DNA from 4 places in the Alistipes ihumii AP11 genome. Region 2 is predicted to be linked to each of the others. Evidence: riboswitches for the same ligand, from Rfam matches in the RefSeq annotation. Region 2 holds a riboswitch; each other region holds the start of a gene.
The links. Region 2 has a riboswitch for cobalamin ahead of NQ491_RS03700 (threonine/serine exporter family protein). Riboswitches for the same ligand answer to the same signal wherever they lie in the genome.
Positions count from the first base shown of each region.

Region 1: linked by a shared signal. The riboswitch ahead of nrdD (anaerobic ribonucleoside-triphosphate reductase) and the one ahead of NQ491_RS03700 (threonine/serine exporter family protein) in region 2 are both predicted to bind cobalamin.
Region 3: linked by a shared signal. The riboswitch ahead of accC (acetyl-CoA carboxylase biotin carboxylase subunit) and the one ahead of NQ491_RS03700 (threonine/serine exporter family protein) in region 2 are both predicted to bind cobalamin.
Region 4: linked by a shared signal. The riboswitch ahead of NQ491_RS00295 (YncE family protein) and the one ahead of NQ491_RS03700 (threonine/serine exporter family protein) in region 2 are both predicted to bind cobalamin.

Region 1 covers NZ_CP102294.1:1,489,578-1,493,300, reverse strand. Annotated here, with positions in the region: gene nrdD (anaerobic ribonucleoside-triphosphate reductase) at 1-1,214, opposite strand, end outside; cobalamin riboswitch at 1,387-1,575, opposite strand; gene NQ491_RS06110 (secondary thiamine-phosphate synthase enzyme YjbQ) at 2,241-2,651, opposite strand; tRNA gene NQ491_RS06105 (tRNA-Thr) at 3,090-3,163, shown strand; tRNA gene NQ491_RS06100 (tRNA-Tyr) at 3,244-3,326, shown strand; tRNA gene NQ491_RS06095 (tRNA-Gly) at 3,395-3,467, shown strand; gene tuf (elongation factor Tu) at 3,577-3,723, shown strand, end outside.
Region 2 covers NZ_CP102294.1:926,282-930,004, forward strand. Annotated here, with positions in the region: gene NQ491_RS03695 (NYN domain-containing protein) at 410-889, shown strand; cobalamin riboswitch at 1,472-1,675, shown strand; gene NQ491_RS03700 (threonine/serine exporter family protein) at 1,876-3,270, shown strand.
Region 3 covers NZ_CP102294.1:1,847,323-1,851,045, reverse strand. Annotated here, with positions in the region: gene NQ491_RS07480 (acyl-CoA carboxylase biotin carboxyl carrier protein subunit) at 1-13, opposite strand, end outside; gene accC (acetyl-CoA carboxylase biotin carboxylase subunit) at 33-1,550, opposite strand; cobalamin riboswitch at 1,867-2,063, opposite strand; gene NQ491_RS07470 (peptidylprolyl isomerase) at 2,493-3,723, opposite strand, start outside.
Region 4 covers NZ_CP102294.1:65,005-68,727, reverse strand. Annotated here, with positions in the region: gene NQ491_RS00300 (TonB-dependent receptor) at 1-1,293, opposite strand, end outside; gene NQ491_RS00295 (YncE family protein) at 1,302-2,375, opposite strand; cobalamin riboswitch at 2,467-2,697, opposite strand; tRNA gene NQ491_RS00290 (tRNA-Pro) at 3,516-3,593, opposite strand.

The DNA.
Region 1 (3,723 bases), 560 kb from region 2:
ATCTCGTTGCGCAGCCGGCAACAGCTGCTCAGCGAGTCGGCATTGTCGCTCATGTAGGTGAAGAACGAGTGGCCCGCCGCATACATCTCGGCCGTCAGCTCGCCGTATTCCTTGTCCTTTACGTCGCCGTTCTCGGACAGCAGGGCCATCGTCTCGACGGGAAAGGTGAGCACCGTCTTGGTCCGCTCGTCGTTGAACCAGCGCATGAAGCGGCGCTGCAGCCAGTCGAGCGAATCCCAGTCGGGCCGCGATCCGTCGGGGAAGAAAAAGTTGCCGAACAGGCTCTCGAAATAGTAGCGGTCGTAGTAGGCGATGTTCCAGAAAACGGCTTGGAAATTCCGCGCGCCGGTCGGCTGGTTGATCGAGTAGACGACTTGCTCGAAGCAATCGGTGATGACCTTGTCGAGCGTACGGCGCTTGAGCGACAGGTCGACGACGCGATCCGGATCGCGGTAATAGTCCGGGCCGTACTCCTGCCCGATGAAGTAGTTCAGGTACATCAGGAACTCGGGCGTCGCGCAAGCGCCGCTGAGCATGCTGCTGACGATGAAGACCATGTTGACGAATCCTCCGCAGAACGATTTCAGGTTCGTCGGCTTGGTCGAGTTGCCGCCGATCGAGATCGTCCCGCCGACGAGCCAAGGGTACATCGTGATGCTGGCGCAGTAGTTGGCCATGCTCGTCTCGTCGTTCTTGTAGATGAAATGCCGGTCGAGCAGCTCGATGTAACTGTCGGCCATCTCGCGGCCGTACATCTCTTTGATCCGGTCGCACAGCAGCCGGCGGTTCAGCCGGATGAAGTTGCGCTTGGGGAGCTCGCCGATCAGCGTGGCGATGTTCTTGTTCTCGACGTTCGCGTTCGCGTCGTACTTGCTGCCCGTAGCCGGATTCTCGGCGTTGCAGTAGTCGACCAGAAAGGCGAGCTTGTCGCGTACCTCGCGGTCCTCGAAATGCTGCTGCCGGTAGATGATGAAGGACTTGGCGACGCCGTAGTAGCCGTGGCTCATCAGCGTCAGCTCGACCTGATTCTGGATTTCCTCCACGCTCGTCCCCTCGTGGATGTAAAGGCAGGAGGTCAGCTTGCCGAGCGTTTCCGCGGTCGGTGTCTGGCCCACGGAGCGGAATGCCTTTTCGATGGCCGCCGTGATTTTGTCCATCGAAAAAGGTTCGTGCTTGCCGTCCCGTTTGACGATGTTGAAACTGGTTCCGTTCATTGCAGTATCGTTTTTGTTCGTTGCATGTCGTTTGCCGGGGGCCAAGCCCGCGACCGAAAAACGGAAATCTGCCTTGCGGAAAAACTGGGGAGGAGGGGGAGGCGCGTCTGCGCGCGAGCAGACCGCACCGGTCCGCGTCGGTGTCTCCTTGCCTTAACTCCCGAAGGCGGAAATTCGTTTCTCGTGTCCGGCAGGTCTTCTGACTGATCCCTTCCCTTGGGCGCCTTCCCGCAAACGGATTTGCAGTGGCCTGTTGCCCTCGGTTCGGCGGGAATCACAGCAGCGGGTACTGTCGCCGAATTTCACGGCGTTCCCTCTTTCGGGCGCGAAGCGTCGCGCCGCCGAAACAATGTAAAGGTAGGCACAAATCCGGCCCGGCTCCGGTCAGGTCCGTGCAAAGTATCGACTTTTTATCAACAATTACGGGATTCGTCTTTCAATTTTTCGATAAACGGATGATTGCGTACGGTTTTGTGCCGGTCGGCGGACCGGGACCTGCAAAAATGTCCGGGCTGCGGCCGGGCTCGCTGTTTCGGCGGGCGAACACGGCGTTCCCGTGCCTTGCCGGAGCCGGGAGAGCTTCGGAAGTCCGCTGGCTCGGAGGCGGTCCCTGCCTCGAACGAACCGCCCTTTCGGCATGTCCGGGCGAGAGATTTCAGATCGCCGGCCGGTTTCCTGCTACCGGATAAAATTTGCCGATGAAAATAAAATAACTTGCTTCTCTCGCCTTTGTAAATTGATAAAGGGATATTCGACAGCGGGCTGACCGCTAAGGAAAATCTGTTTGCCGAAGGATTTTTACGGGTCCTGAGATCATGGCTTTCGAGAGTGCCAGAGGTGTCCGACACATCGTGCTTCCGCACCGGCTCGACGGAAGACCGGCGGATTCACTCGTGCCATAACCTTTGACCGGGAAGCTTTTCGAGAAACGCAATGTATTGTGAATTGGAAAAAAAACAAATTTACCTGAAAACGTCGATCCGATATTTATTCGGATTGTAACAGGACAAGTGCTTATGCGTTCTGTCAGCCAACGACCGTGGCGACGATCCTGCGTGCGCCGCCGTGATTGCGGAACTCGCACAGGTAGATGCCCTGCCACAGACCGAGATTCGGCCGGCCGGCCGTAATCGGGATCGTCAGCGATACGCCGGCGAGCGTCGATTTGGCGTGCGCCGGCATGTCGTCGTCGCCTTCGAGCGTGTGAGCGTAATAGGGCTCGCGTTCGCGGATCAGGCGGTCGAACACGGAGGCCATGTCGGAGCGCACGTCCGGGTCGGCGTTTTCGTTGATCGTCAGGGCGGCGGAAGTGTGCTGCAGGAACAGGTGGAGCAACCCCGCGCGGGGCAGCGGAGGCAGTTGCGCGAGAATTTCGTCGGTTACCAGATGGCAACCGCGCGGACGGGGGCGCAACGAGAACTCGGTTTGCGATACCATAGGGCAAGAAAGGTTTATGATCGTATTTTCCCGAGGGCGGAGGAGTGCCGTTTTTGCCGGCTGTCTTCCTGCGCGGGAGGGAAATTTCTGTCGGAGCGTTATGCAAATGTTTCTCCCGACGGAAACCTTTCTGCAAAATTAACGCTTTATTCCGGGAATGCGGCGGGACTCCGGGGCTTTCGGTCGCGATTGCGTCGCAATCCGTGCGGGAAATGTGGATAAAATGTTACAATTTTGATTCCGCAGCGCGTGTTTTGTATGAAAAATTTCGTTATTCCAAAAATCCGTTGTATATTTGAAGCCGATTTGCGCTCAGTAATTGCGCGATTATCCGGTGAGGCGAAGGGAATTTAGCCGAGACGGTTAAATTTTTAGTGCATTCCGTTTGTGCATTAAGAAATTATTCGTACTTTTGCCAACCCTAAAATGCTGTGAACTGCCGATGTAGCTCAGTTGGCCAGAGCAGCTGATTTGTAATCAGCTGGTCGGGGGTTCGAATCCCTCCATCGGCTCGGTGGCGACGACGTCTTTCCGGGCCGCGAGAGGGGAGCGGAAAGAGTCGGCGGAAACAAGTTCTTGAAATTCGAGTATCGGGCGGATACCAGAGTGGCCAAATGGGGCAGACTGTAAATCTGCTGTCTTTCGACTTCGGTGGTTCGAATCCATCTCCGCCCACACGGTCCGCCGGGCCGTCGCCTCCTCCCGAAAGGACGGAAGCGGAGCCCTGCGGAGAAACGAAAATTGCGGAAGTAGCTCAGTCGGTAGAGCATTAGCCTTCCAAGCTAAGGGTCGCGGGTTCGAACCTCGTCTTCCGCTCATGCTGCAACGACGGTTGCCCGGTTCAGGGAACGGACCGGCTGTCGACGGGTGCGGACGACGACTTAAGGATATTGAGGGACAATTATTCCTAAAATAGATTACAGATATGGCAAAAGAAAAATTTGACAGGTCCAAACCGCATGTGAACATCGGTACGATCGGACACGTAGACCACGGTAAAACTACTCTTACCGCTGCAATTACCACGGTTCTTGCAAAGAAGGGTCTTTCTGAACTCCGCTCTTTCGACTCG
Region 2 (3,723 bases):
AAACAGGACGGGCATTTTCATACGGGCCGCGGGTCGGATATTTTCTCGAACAGGCGACGAGCAGGGCTCGGCACATTGCATTTTCCGGGCGGCCGTCGCAAAAGCAATGAAACGCCGCGATCGCTGCAAAATCAGATATTCCATTGACATAGAGCGTTTAGAGCTTTCGTCCTTTCATATTCCATTCAAGGTGCGGAACATTTCAATCGCGATGCGGGATGGACGATGATGCGGAACGGAATAGCTGCGGCATCCCGTAATGGAATCCCCCTTATCATACGATAACCGAGCGCAGGATAGCCAAGGCTTTGGACCCGACGGACGCGAGCCCAACGGGAAGAGGAAGCCCAAGCGCACTCGTTCCGACCGGTGAAGGCTCGTGCACACGGCGGACAAGAACACGACCGAGATGGCGTTTGTCATCGACGCGATGGATATTCTGCACGAGGGGAAAATAGACTGTTTTTGTATTGCCGCCGGCGACGGGGACTACACGATGCTGGCCCAGCGTATACGCGAGGCCGGGCTCACGGTGCTCGGCTTCGGAGAGGGCAAGACGCCGGAAGTGCCGGTCGCCTCGTGCCGGGAGTGCCGCTATGCCGGGCAGCAGCAAGGAGTCGAGCCGGAGCTGCTGCCGAGCACGCCGGAGCACTTTATCCGCCGAGACATGCCTCTGTTCGAGAAGGCGTTCGAGACGGCCGCCGCAGGGAAAGACGAGGCGCCGTTCTCGCAGGTCGGAACGGCGCTCAAGAAGCTGATGCCCAAGTACCGCATCAAGCGCTACGGCCGCAAAACGCTCGGAGAGCTGTACGAGAGGCTCGACCGATACGAGCTCGTCAAGACGGAGAAAGGAGGGGCGGGGGTGGTGAGAAGGAAAAACGACCCCTAAGCTACCTTTTGCGTCTGAATTATAGAAAAGCGGACCTCCAAACGTGCTTCTTGCCATAACTCTAAAACTTTTAGTAATAATACGTTAGTCAGACTTATTTGTTGTCGTGAAAACCGATGCAATAAACTGAAAATCAACACATTAAAAACAAAGCCCCCCCCAAAAAAAAGTCGCGGTAACGATTTGTAACGCAACTCTTTCCGAACTATGCCTTTTCGTGCGGTCAAACCGCTCGCTTACCTCCGGTGCAATATCGCTAAAACATTATCGGCGTGCGTTTTATACTCTATTGTTCCTGTCCTGTTTTTTTAAGGGCTCCGAAGCGGAGGCCTGCTTTTCAAAGAGAAGAAGTCACTTTTCCGGATTCAGGGAGATACGAGGGCTACAGAAAATCGAAATATCATGTAAGTATTGCAGCAATACAGGTCGATCTCTATCGCCCGGACTGAAATCATCGGATATTTTCACCCGTATTCGCCGTCCGATCAAACGTTCTTACTACCGGAAACCCGACAGGCAGGCAGTCGTCTGTCGAAGTATAAGATTTTACCCTAACCCGGATGCGAATAATCCGAATCTTAATATCTTTGCGGCCGGATCGGTTTCAGGAACATTTCTCCGTCGTCCGGATGAAAAGGGCATCGGCGGAGGAAGTCCCGGAAAGTCCCGCCGCCGCGAAGTTCCGTTCAATGTCTCGAGATCAATCGGATTGCCGCCGGCCCCGAGACAGGGAAGGCTTCGAGAAAAGAGTCCGGCCGGAAAACCTGCCGATTCACCGAAAGGCCGTTCTCGCCCGAAGGCATAGGAGGGGAACGGCATGCGACCGTTTTTTAGTTCGATAAAAAACGGGAAGTCCGCGAAAGGAACAGACCGCGGAGAGGTTCGCCGCCGCACGACGCCGCTTTCCGAGGCATGGCCTCTCGCCGACGGCCGACCGTCACGGACCGACATACGTTTTTTGCTCACTCTCAATGGAAACAACGACTATGGAGAAGACGCAACACTCGGAAAAACTTCTGTTACGGAAGCTCGATCTGCTGCTGCGCACGGGTAAATTGCTGATGGAAAGCGCAGCGGACACGAGCCGCATCATGCGCAATATGAAACGCACGGCCGCCTACCTGGGGCTGCCGGACGAGCATCTGCACATTTACATCAACTACAATATGCTCATGGTCAACCTGAGCGACAGCGAGCATTCGTTCTCCAAGTTCCAGCGCTGCGAGAAACACGGGATCAACATGACGGCCATTTCGGCCGTCAGCAAACTTTCATGGCGGGCGATCCGGGAAGACTATTCGCTGGAAAGATACGAGGAAGAGCTGGAAAACATCCGGAGCAGGAAACGCAATTACACCTCTTGGCAAGTAGCGGTCGGTGCCGGGTTTGCCTGCGGCGGATTCTGCATCCAGTTCGGTTGCGACTGGCCGGCATTCCTCTATGCTTCCATTGCAGCCATTCTCGGATTCCGCCTGCGGGCCGTACTCAACGAACTGGGTTCCAATCATTATATGAACATCGCCGTCGCCGCATTCGTTTCCACTTTGCTGGCATGGGCTTCCGCCTTTATCTCGACGCTCGATCTGCCCGCCCCTCTTCATACGCTGTTCCACTCCGACACGCCGTGGCATCCGTTGATGGCCTGCGCCCTTTTCATCGTGCCGGGAGTCCCGCTGATCAACTTCGTCAGCGACATGCTCGACAGCTATGTACAGATAGGCATTACGAGAGCCGTCAATACGCTGCTGATCGTCGTCGCCATGGCGTTCGGCATCGCCTTGGCCATCCATGTCTGCGGAATCGACAACTTCGTGAAAGACCTGAGTATGACGCCCCATCACACCTATCTCGAGTTCGCTGTCGCCGCGGCCATATCGGCCGTCGGATTCTCCATGATCTTCAATATTCCGCGCCGCCTGCTCTGGGTCGTAGCCGTCGGAGGCATCATCGCCGTCTGTACCCGGAACTTCGTCAATCTCGGGCCCAGCAATCATAACATCGGTCTGGACTGGGGGCCGGTAATCGGGTCTCTGGTCGGTTCCGCCCTGATCAGCATAATCGTTACGAGGGCCGTTCACTGGTTCCATACTCCCCATCACTGCCTCTCGATTCCGAGCGTCATTCCGATGATTCCGGGCGTGCTGATGTATCGGGCGCTCTTCGCCTTCATCGACATGAGCGGTGTCGTAGGCGAAGTGACCATCGCGATGAACAATGCCATTCAGGCTTCTCTCATTATTCTCTGCATCGCTGTCGGGGTCGCCATTCCGAATATTTTCGCGCGCCGCTGGATCGCTCCGAAACGTCAGAAACAATTGAAGCGACTGATCGAGGAGCGCAGGCAGCGCGGCAAATTCGTCGATCTGACCTATATCGACTGACCTTATCCCGCATTCCCGTTGATCGGCGAGCTTCCGCCCCCATATCGTCCGCCGAACGAGCCCGCTTGCGACCGGGACCGGACCCCGCGCCGATCCGGATACGATCCCCAGCCCGTATTTTCGAATGCCTCGGCTAGATCGCTTCGTTTCGGAGAGGCCACGACAAAAAACAAGTTGCGCTTACACGGCCGGTATTCATTCTTGTGAAAAACGGCGGCGGTCCAAAAATACTTTGGCAACCATTCAGAACATACAGGCCCAATCTTAACGGGAACAAGAACAGGACATAGAGGAGATATCGGAATAAATACCCCGTTCACCTTATAGGAGAAAAACACCTCTCGGACGGTCATTCCTATTGTGTGAGACCGTCATACTCCTTCGGGTCGGGACAAGGATTTTCCTACGGAAAATTTGAAACGGACAAAACATATCCGCCTAATATTCAGCACA
Region 3 (3,723 bases), 920 kb from region 2:
TCTGTACTTCCATACTTTTTGCCTTTTTCGTTTTACATGCCCATGACGCCCTTGCGCTTGCCGAATTCGCGCCACCGGCTCGTCTGGTCGCCGGCCGTCGCGGCCGTCGCGCCGGCGCCGCTCTCGGTATCGACGATATAGTTCATATACGCCACGATCATGGCCAGATCCTCGGTTCGTTCGTCCTGTTGCGGAGCGGCGGAGCCGAGCAGGACGGCGTTCTTTTCCAGAAACGACGTGTCGTACGACCCGCGCTCGAAGTCGGGCACGCCGAGAATGGAGCTCAGGTAGCCGATGTTCGTTTTGACACCGGTGATCCGGTACTCGTCCAAAGCGCGGCGCATCCGCGCGATCGCTCGCTCACGGGTGTCGGCGTGCACGATCAGTTTGGAGATCATCGGGTCGTAGTGGATAGGGATATCGTATCCTTCGTAGACGTATCCGTCGATGCGTACGCCCGGACCTCCGGGTTCCGATAGTTGTCTTACCGGACCCGGCGACGGCATGAACCCGGCGGCCGCATCCTCGGCGCAGACCCGGCATTCGATCGCATGGCCCCGCTGCACGATGTCGGGCTGCGCGAGCGACAGCGGCTCGCCCGCTGCGATGCGTATCTGCTCGCGGACCAGATCGACGCCCGTCACCTCCTCGGTGATCGGATGCTCGACCTGCAAACGGGTATTCATCTCCAGAAAATAGTAGTTGCGGTGCTTGTCCACCAGAAACTCGATCGTGCCTGCTCCGACGTATCCGACGGCCCGGGCCGCGGCCACGGCGTCGGCGCCCATCCTCTCGCGCAGTTCCGGCGTCAGAAACGGGGACGGGCTCTCCTCGACGATTTTCTGATGTCTGCGCTGTACCGAGCACTCCCGGTCGCACAGGTGGATCACGTTTCCGTGCGTATCGCCCAGAATCTGGAACTCGATATGGTGAGGCTCTTCGACGAAGCGTTCGATGTAGATCGTTCCGTCGCCGAACGAGGCCACCGCCTCGGAGCGTGCCGCCACGAAAGCCTCGCGGACCTCGTCCTCGGACCGCGCCAGACGCATTCCCTTGCCGCCGCCGCCCTGCGACGCTTTCAGCATGACCGGAAAGCCGATGCGGCGGCAGGCCTCGACGGCTTCGTCGGCTCCGGACAGGTTCTCCTGCGTGCCCGGAACGACCGGAACGCCGGCCTCGATCATTTTCCTGCGGGCCGAGATCTTGTCTCCCATCGCGTCGATCGTTTCGGGCCGGGGGCCGATGAACACGAGCCCCGCCTCGGCGCACCGGCGTGCGAAGTCGGCGTTCTCCGACAGAAATCCGTAGCCGGGATGCACGGCGTCCGCTCCGCAGGCCAGGGCCACGCGGATGATCCGGTCGATGTTCAGGTAGCTCTCTTTCGAGGCGGCTCCGCCGATGCAATAAGCCTCGTCGGCGAGCATCACATGCCTCGACAGCCGGTCGGCTTCCGAGAACAGCGCCACCGGGCTGATACCCATCTCGCGACACGAGCGAATCACGCGCACCGCGATTTCTCCCCGGTTGGCAATCACGATTTTTTTTATCATAACAACAAGTTTGGTTCGACTTGTCCGTCCGTCGCGGGCGCCGGTCCGCCTGAACGGAAAGCTGCCGCGGGAATCGAGTCGGCACACGGCGCGACTTCCGTGCGGTTCGGCAGCCGCTCCGTACCGTCTCCGTATTCCGCCGGCCGATGCGACTTGCCCGTCCGGCCGTTCTTGTTCCGATTCTCCGTTGTCACCACGCTCTCCGATCAATCACCCTTTTCGTCTCTTCTGCAAAAGACGGACCTGACATTCGGTCTACCCTTTGTCGCTCGGACTTGACGATCTGCATATTCCGGAGCCTAACCCACGAAGCTCCGAAACGCGAAACGAACCGGCAGGTCTTCTGACTCGTTCCCGTCCGACGGCCTTCCCGGCGCGGCGCCAGTGGCGACAGATCGTGTCGGACGAAACGGAACCTCACAGCAGCGGGACTGTCCGGGACTTTCACCCGATTCCCTATTATTGCCTACTTCCTTGAGTGCGGAAAGGCAAACCGATCCGGGGCAAATGTATTAATTTTTTCCTAATCCGAGAAAGAACGGGCGGTTTTCAGCCTTCTTCGCGAATGGGGGATATTTTGCTTTGATAATTCATATGCTGTGTATGCCTCTGAGATTTCCAAGTTTCCGTTCCGGCCGGGATATAGGAGCGGACCGAGCGGCCGACCGATCGATCGATCGCACGTTCAGTGTAAAAGCCGGCGGAGTTGCATATCGGCATATCCCGGAGCGGTGCGGGCCAAAGGAGAAGCGCTTACGGATCGGGCGATTCCGGCGGAAAGAGCGGCGGAACCGGTGCTGCCGGGCCGAATCTTGCCCACTCGGCTGTTCGGGGAGTTTCGGACGGCGGCAACCCGTATATGTCTTTGTACGCCGGAAAAACGGAAAGCCGTCCACTGGGAGACGGCTTTCCTGATAATGAATAAGATCTTCCCCCGGGAAGTTAGAAGAACTTCACCCGGTTGTCGGTGATCTCGATCGCATCTACGAGCGCCTGATTGGCCCGCTCGATGATGTATGCCTGCGCATTGGCTTCGAGGCGTACGCGCTCGCTTTCGGGCGTGACGGTCTCTATGGCGCTGCGCGAAGTGACGTCGAACAGGTAGACGCCCGCATTACCGGCGACCGGTTTCGACTGGGCGCTCTCTTCGACACCCGTCACGGCTCCGATCAGCTTGGGCTCGACCCCTACTCCTTCGATATAGAACGAGTTGAACTCGATGCCGGAGGCTTCCTTCACCTCGGTCTCCAGTTTCGATGCGGTTTCGGCGAGCGAGCCTTTCCCGCTCAGTTCTTCCGACAGCATTTCTCCCTTTTTCCTCAGGCGAAGGATATCGGCGATCTGTTTCGAAACGGATTCGACCGGCGCGATGCCGTCCGCCGTCACTCCGGTGATTGCTGCGACGATGTAGTTGCCGTCGATATCCATGATCGCGGAAACGTCGCCTTTCTCTCCGTTGAAAGCCCAGCGGACGATTTCACGCGAGTTGTCGATGCCGTTGAGGTTGCGGTCGGTATTGCGGATGCGGGCCACGCGTTTCGACAGCGAGTTCGAGGCGACCGCCTTGTCGAAGTTCTCGTACGAACCGTGAGCCTCGGCGATAAACTTGCTGGCGTTCGCGTAGACTGCCTGCTGGGTCGTCTGGCTCGGCTCGATCCGGTAGGTGATCGTTGCGAGCTGGACTTTTTTGGTCGGTTTGCTCAGATAGGTCACCTCGGCGATGTGCGTTCCGAAACGCGAATCGACCGTGAAGACCTTCCCCTTTTCGTTGGCGAGAACCGCATCGCCGAATTCGGGAACCATCTGCGAGGGGGCGAAGACGCCCAGATCGCCGCCCTTGCTTTTCGAGCCGGGATCGTTCGAGTAGACCTCCGCCAGCTCGGCGAACGAGGCGCCGCCCTGCAGTGCTTTCACGATGCTGTCGGCCAGCTCCGCCTGTCCGGCAGGAAGCAGGATGTGACGGGCTCCGACCGAGTCGGGCAGCATTTTGGTATCGACGACACGGGCTAGCGTATAGGTGTCGCCCTCTTTTACGGGACCGTACATTTTCTGGTTGTCGGGACCGAAGGCGTACTTCGCCAGCGGGCCGGAAAGCTGATTTTCGCCGACATACTCCTTATCGGTCTGAGCCTGCGAGTTCAGCGTAGCGTACTGCATCGGCGTCGTGCTCTGG
Region 4 (3,723 bases), 860 kb from region 2:
CCGTCCGTAACTCTCGCCGCGCAGGTCGATACCCAGCCCCAGACGCGGATGAGGCCGGTACTTCACCGTAGCGAGCAGCGACACTTCGGCCCTTACCTTGTCATAGCCGAGCCGGATCGTATCCTCGGGCTGCGCCCCGCCCAGATCGGGGTCGTCCAGGCTGCTCACCGAATGGACATTGACCGACGCATTGGCCGTCAACGCCCACTTCGGCGTAGGATAATACTCGGCATAGAACTGCCCGTAGCCGGAGTTGATCCGGCTGTGCGAGTGGATCATCTGCTGCAGCTCGCCGCTGTCGGGATCGGGATTCCCGTCGTAACGATACAAGATGTAGGAATAGATATAGCCGGCCTTGGCGCCCATTTTCAGCCCGTCGCCGCGACGGTCCCACGAGGCGACCGCACGCAGCGTCGTCTCGTCCTGCGTCGAGCGGGCCTGTCCCTCCTCCTTGTAGTCCACCGTCAGCATCGGGATGCCGCGCCGCGAATCGGTGACCCAGGCCGCCAGCCCGAAGCGATTCCGCTCGTCGGGCTGATAGTAAAACTCCTGCAACAAGTGAAAATCGCGGTACGAGCAGTTCTTGTTCCGCTCCATCGGATAGACCCATTGCCCGTCGATCTGCTCGTACTTATCGTAATTGCGATACTCGAAATCGTTGTCGGAGGTCACGTAGCATACGCGGGTCGAGGACTCGAACTTCCGGGTGCCGTAGGTGAAACGCAGGAACTCGTCGTAAGTGTCGAAACTGCTGATGCCTTGAATGAAGTGCACGCCGGCTCCCGATTCGCCCAGCGGTTTGGTCCCCAGCGTGATCGCCCCCCCCAAACCGCCCCCGGACACCCCGACCGAACCGGCTCCGTGATAGAGGCTCGCCTCGTCGATGAAATAGGAAGGGATCAGCGAGAAGTCGACCATGCCGAGCATGGGCGAATTGATTTTCATGCCGTTCCACGTCACCTGCGTATGCGAGGGAGCCGTGCCCCGGAACGAAGCCGTCGCCATCGTTCCCCGGCCATACGACTTGATGAATACCGGCGTGCTCTGCGACAGCAGGTCGCCCAAACTGTTGGTCACGTTCTGCCGCAGCGCCACCGAATCGAGATTCATCTTCGTCACTCCGATGTCGGCCAGACGCCGCCCGGTCACAACGGCCTCCTTCAGCCGAATCGTGCGCGAGGAAAGAGGCTCGGACGCCTCGGGAGACTCGCAGACGGTCCCGTTCGCCGCCCTCAGGGAGGCTGTCGTCAGCGTCAGCGCGGCCGCCAGAGCGGTCCTATACAGTCGGTTCATAGCGATCGTCATTTAAAACAGAAAGCCCCGGGGATGATGCCGACTTGAAAACTGTCGAGCAGCCCGCCCCGGGCCGAGTAACGGAAAACCCAGCCGGGCTGCACGTAATCGAGCGCATCGGCCAGATAGACCTCGGAAGTCCGGGGATCGACCGTCAGCCCGTACCAGTAGTTGCCTGTCATATTCTCCAGAAACGGCTTTTCGGGCAGCGATTCGGAGCGGACGTCCATGCGCCAGACATGATCCTTGATAAAATACAGCGTATCGCGCGTGCCGTTCAGACAAACCTCGGACGCCCGGTCGCCGAACCGGAACATGAAAGCCCTATCGACCCGCTGGGTGGCGGCGTCGATCCGGTAGAGCCCCGGCGCCTCCTGTCCGTAAGGACTTCCGGGATAACCGCCGTCGGTGACGGTCCATATCTTGCCGAAACGGTCCAGCGCGAGCGAAGTGGGTTGTTTGCCGACCTCGATGTACTTGACGACGCTGTCGGTGCGCGTGTCGATGACCAGTATCTTGTTATCGTACGACCAGCAGTTCGTGAAAACGAAGTCGCCGTACTGCACCATCTGCTCGGTCGACGGCTGATTCTTGCCCGGAATCTTCACGTCGATGCGGCCGGTGATTTCGAACGTTTTCGGATTGATGATCGTGATGTGCCAAGCGTACAAGTCGGTCACATAGGCCTTTTCGTCGCTCAGGAAATGGATGTAGCGGGGCGAAAGCAGTCCCTCGATCATTCCCTTGAGCTCGAACGTATCGAGATCGATGACGAATATGATGCCCGAATTGTTGACGACAACATACCCCAGCCCGTTGCGAATCGCCATCGACTGGGCCACATCGCCCAGCTTGATCGTATTCGTGCGACGGAACACCTCGTTCTCCACCCGCATCGAATCGATGTCGTAGTAGGACAACGAAGCGTTCCCGTACATGAAATTTCCTTCGTTGGTAATGAACAGCCCCCGGCCGTCCGCACCGATCTTTTCGGGAGCCCGAGCCCCGTAGTCCATGCAGGACGTCACGATCCCGAAAGCCGGAAGCAACGCCAATAGCGCGACAAGGATTCTTCTTTTCATAATCGCCGTACATTATCATACAGCACGGCCACAGGGGAAACCGGTCCGCAGAGAAGCTCCGGACGGATTACCGGCCCATACACCGCAGGCTGTAATCGAAACGTGCCGGGCCGGTCTTCTGACTCGTCTCCGCTCCGAAGCCTTCCCGGCCCAAAGGCCAGTGGCATCCGTTCCGGAACGTTTCGCTTCTGCCGGCCACCCGGACCGAAAAGAAGCCGAGACATACAGCAGCGGTAACTGTCGCCGATTCGCACGGCGTTCCCTCATTCGTCTCCCGGACGGTCCGCCCGTCGGGATCGAGCCTCGACACGTTCGCAAAGATAGCGAATATATCGGAACAAAGTACCCCCAAAAGCAAAAACAGCCCGGACGAAGAGCCGATTCGACCGAGACGGGAAAGTCCGCAGCCACTTCCATACGCTCCGGAATCCCGCGAGCGGCTCGCGTCAAGGACCGCCGAAATCGCTCTGCCCAACGCTATTCTTCGATGAGCGTATCTTACGAGCCGATTCGGGACAGGAGCGGACGACGGCAGGCCGTTGCCCCGTTACTCACGGAAGCCGCCCGACGTTCGATCAATACCACAGGCTTTGCATCCGGGGAACGGAAGTCCGCACGGAAAAAAACGGACATTTTTCCGCAGGGCAATCGGCTGGGAATCTTTCCCTGCACGGCGGCAAGCCGGCACGAGCAGCCTGCAAACGGCGGGAAACGGACAAAACGGCTCCGATTTTGCATCGCGTCCTACCGGACCTCTTTCAACGGACGGAAAGCAAGCCCCCACAAGGAAGCAATCAACGAAAAACAAAAGATTATGGAAAAAAAGCAATCGACCGCACTCGAAAAAGCGGACACGGCCACGCTGACGCTCAGCATTCTGTTTGTCGTATCCATTCTCTGCACCATCCTTTTCTCGCTCACAGCCTAAAAGAAGCGCCCTCTCCGGCGGCCGCCTATCCTCAACGGCAGGCGGCCGCCATCTTTTTACATTCCAGCCGGTATTCCGCATACATCCGATTCTTTCAGGCATTTCGACAAGGGAAACGTACCGGCCCAGCCCTCGCAAGCACAAAGACTGAAAACAAAAAAGCCCTTGCTCGGGATGCAAGGGCTCGATGCTTAAATAAGCGGATTTGAATTTGGTCGGGGTACCGGGATTCGAACCCGGGACCTCCAACTCCCGAAGCTGGCGCGCTAACCGGGCTGCGCTACACCCCGAACGAGTTCCGCGTTCGAACATGGCCTCGGGCCACTTCCGTTCAAACGCGGTGCAAAGATAATAAAATTTACGTCAAAAATGCAACTGTTCGGGAAAAGATTTATTCGACTATCCGCCGAAACCGTTCGG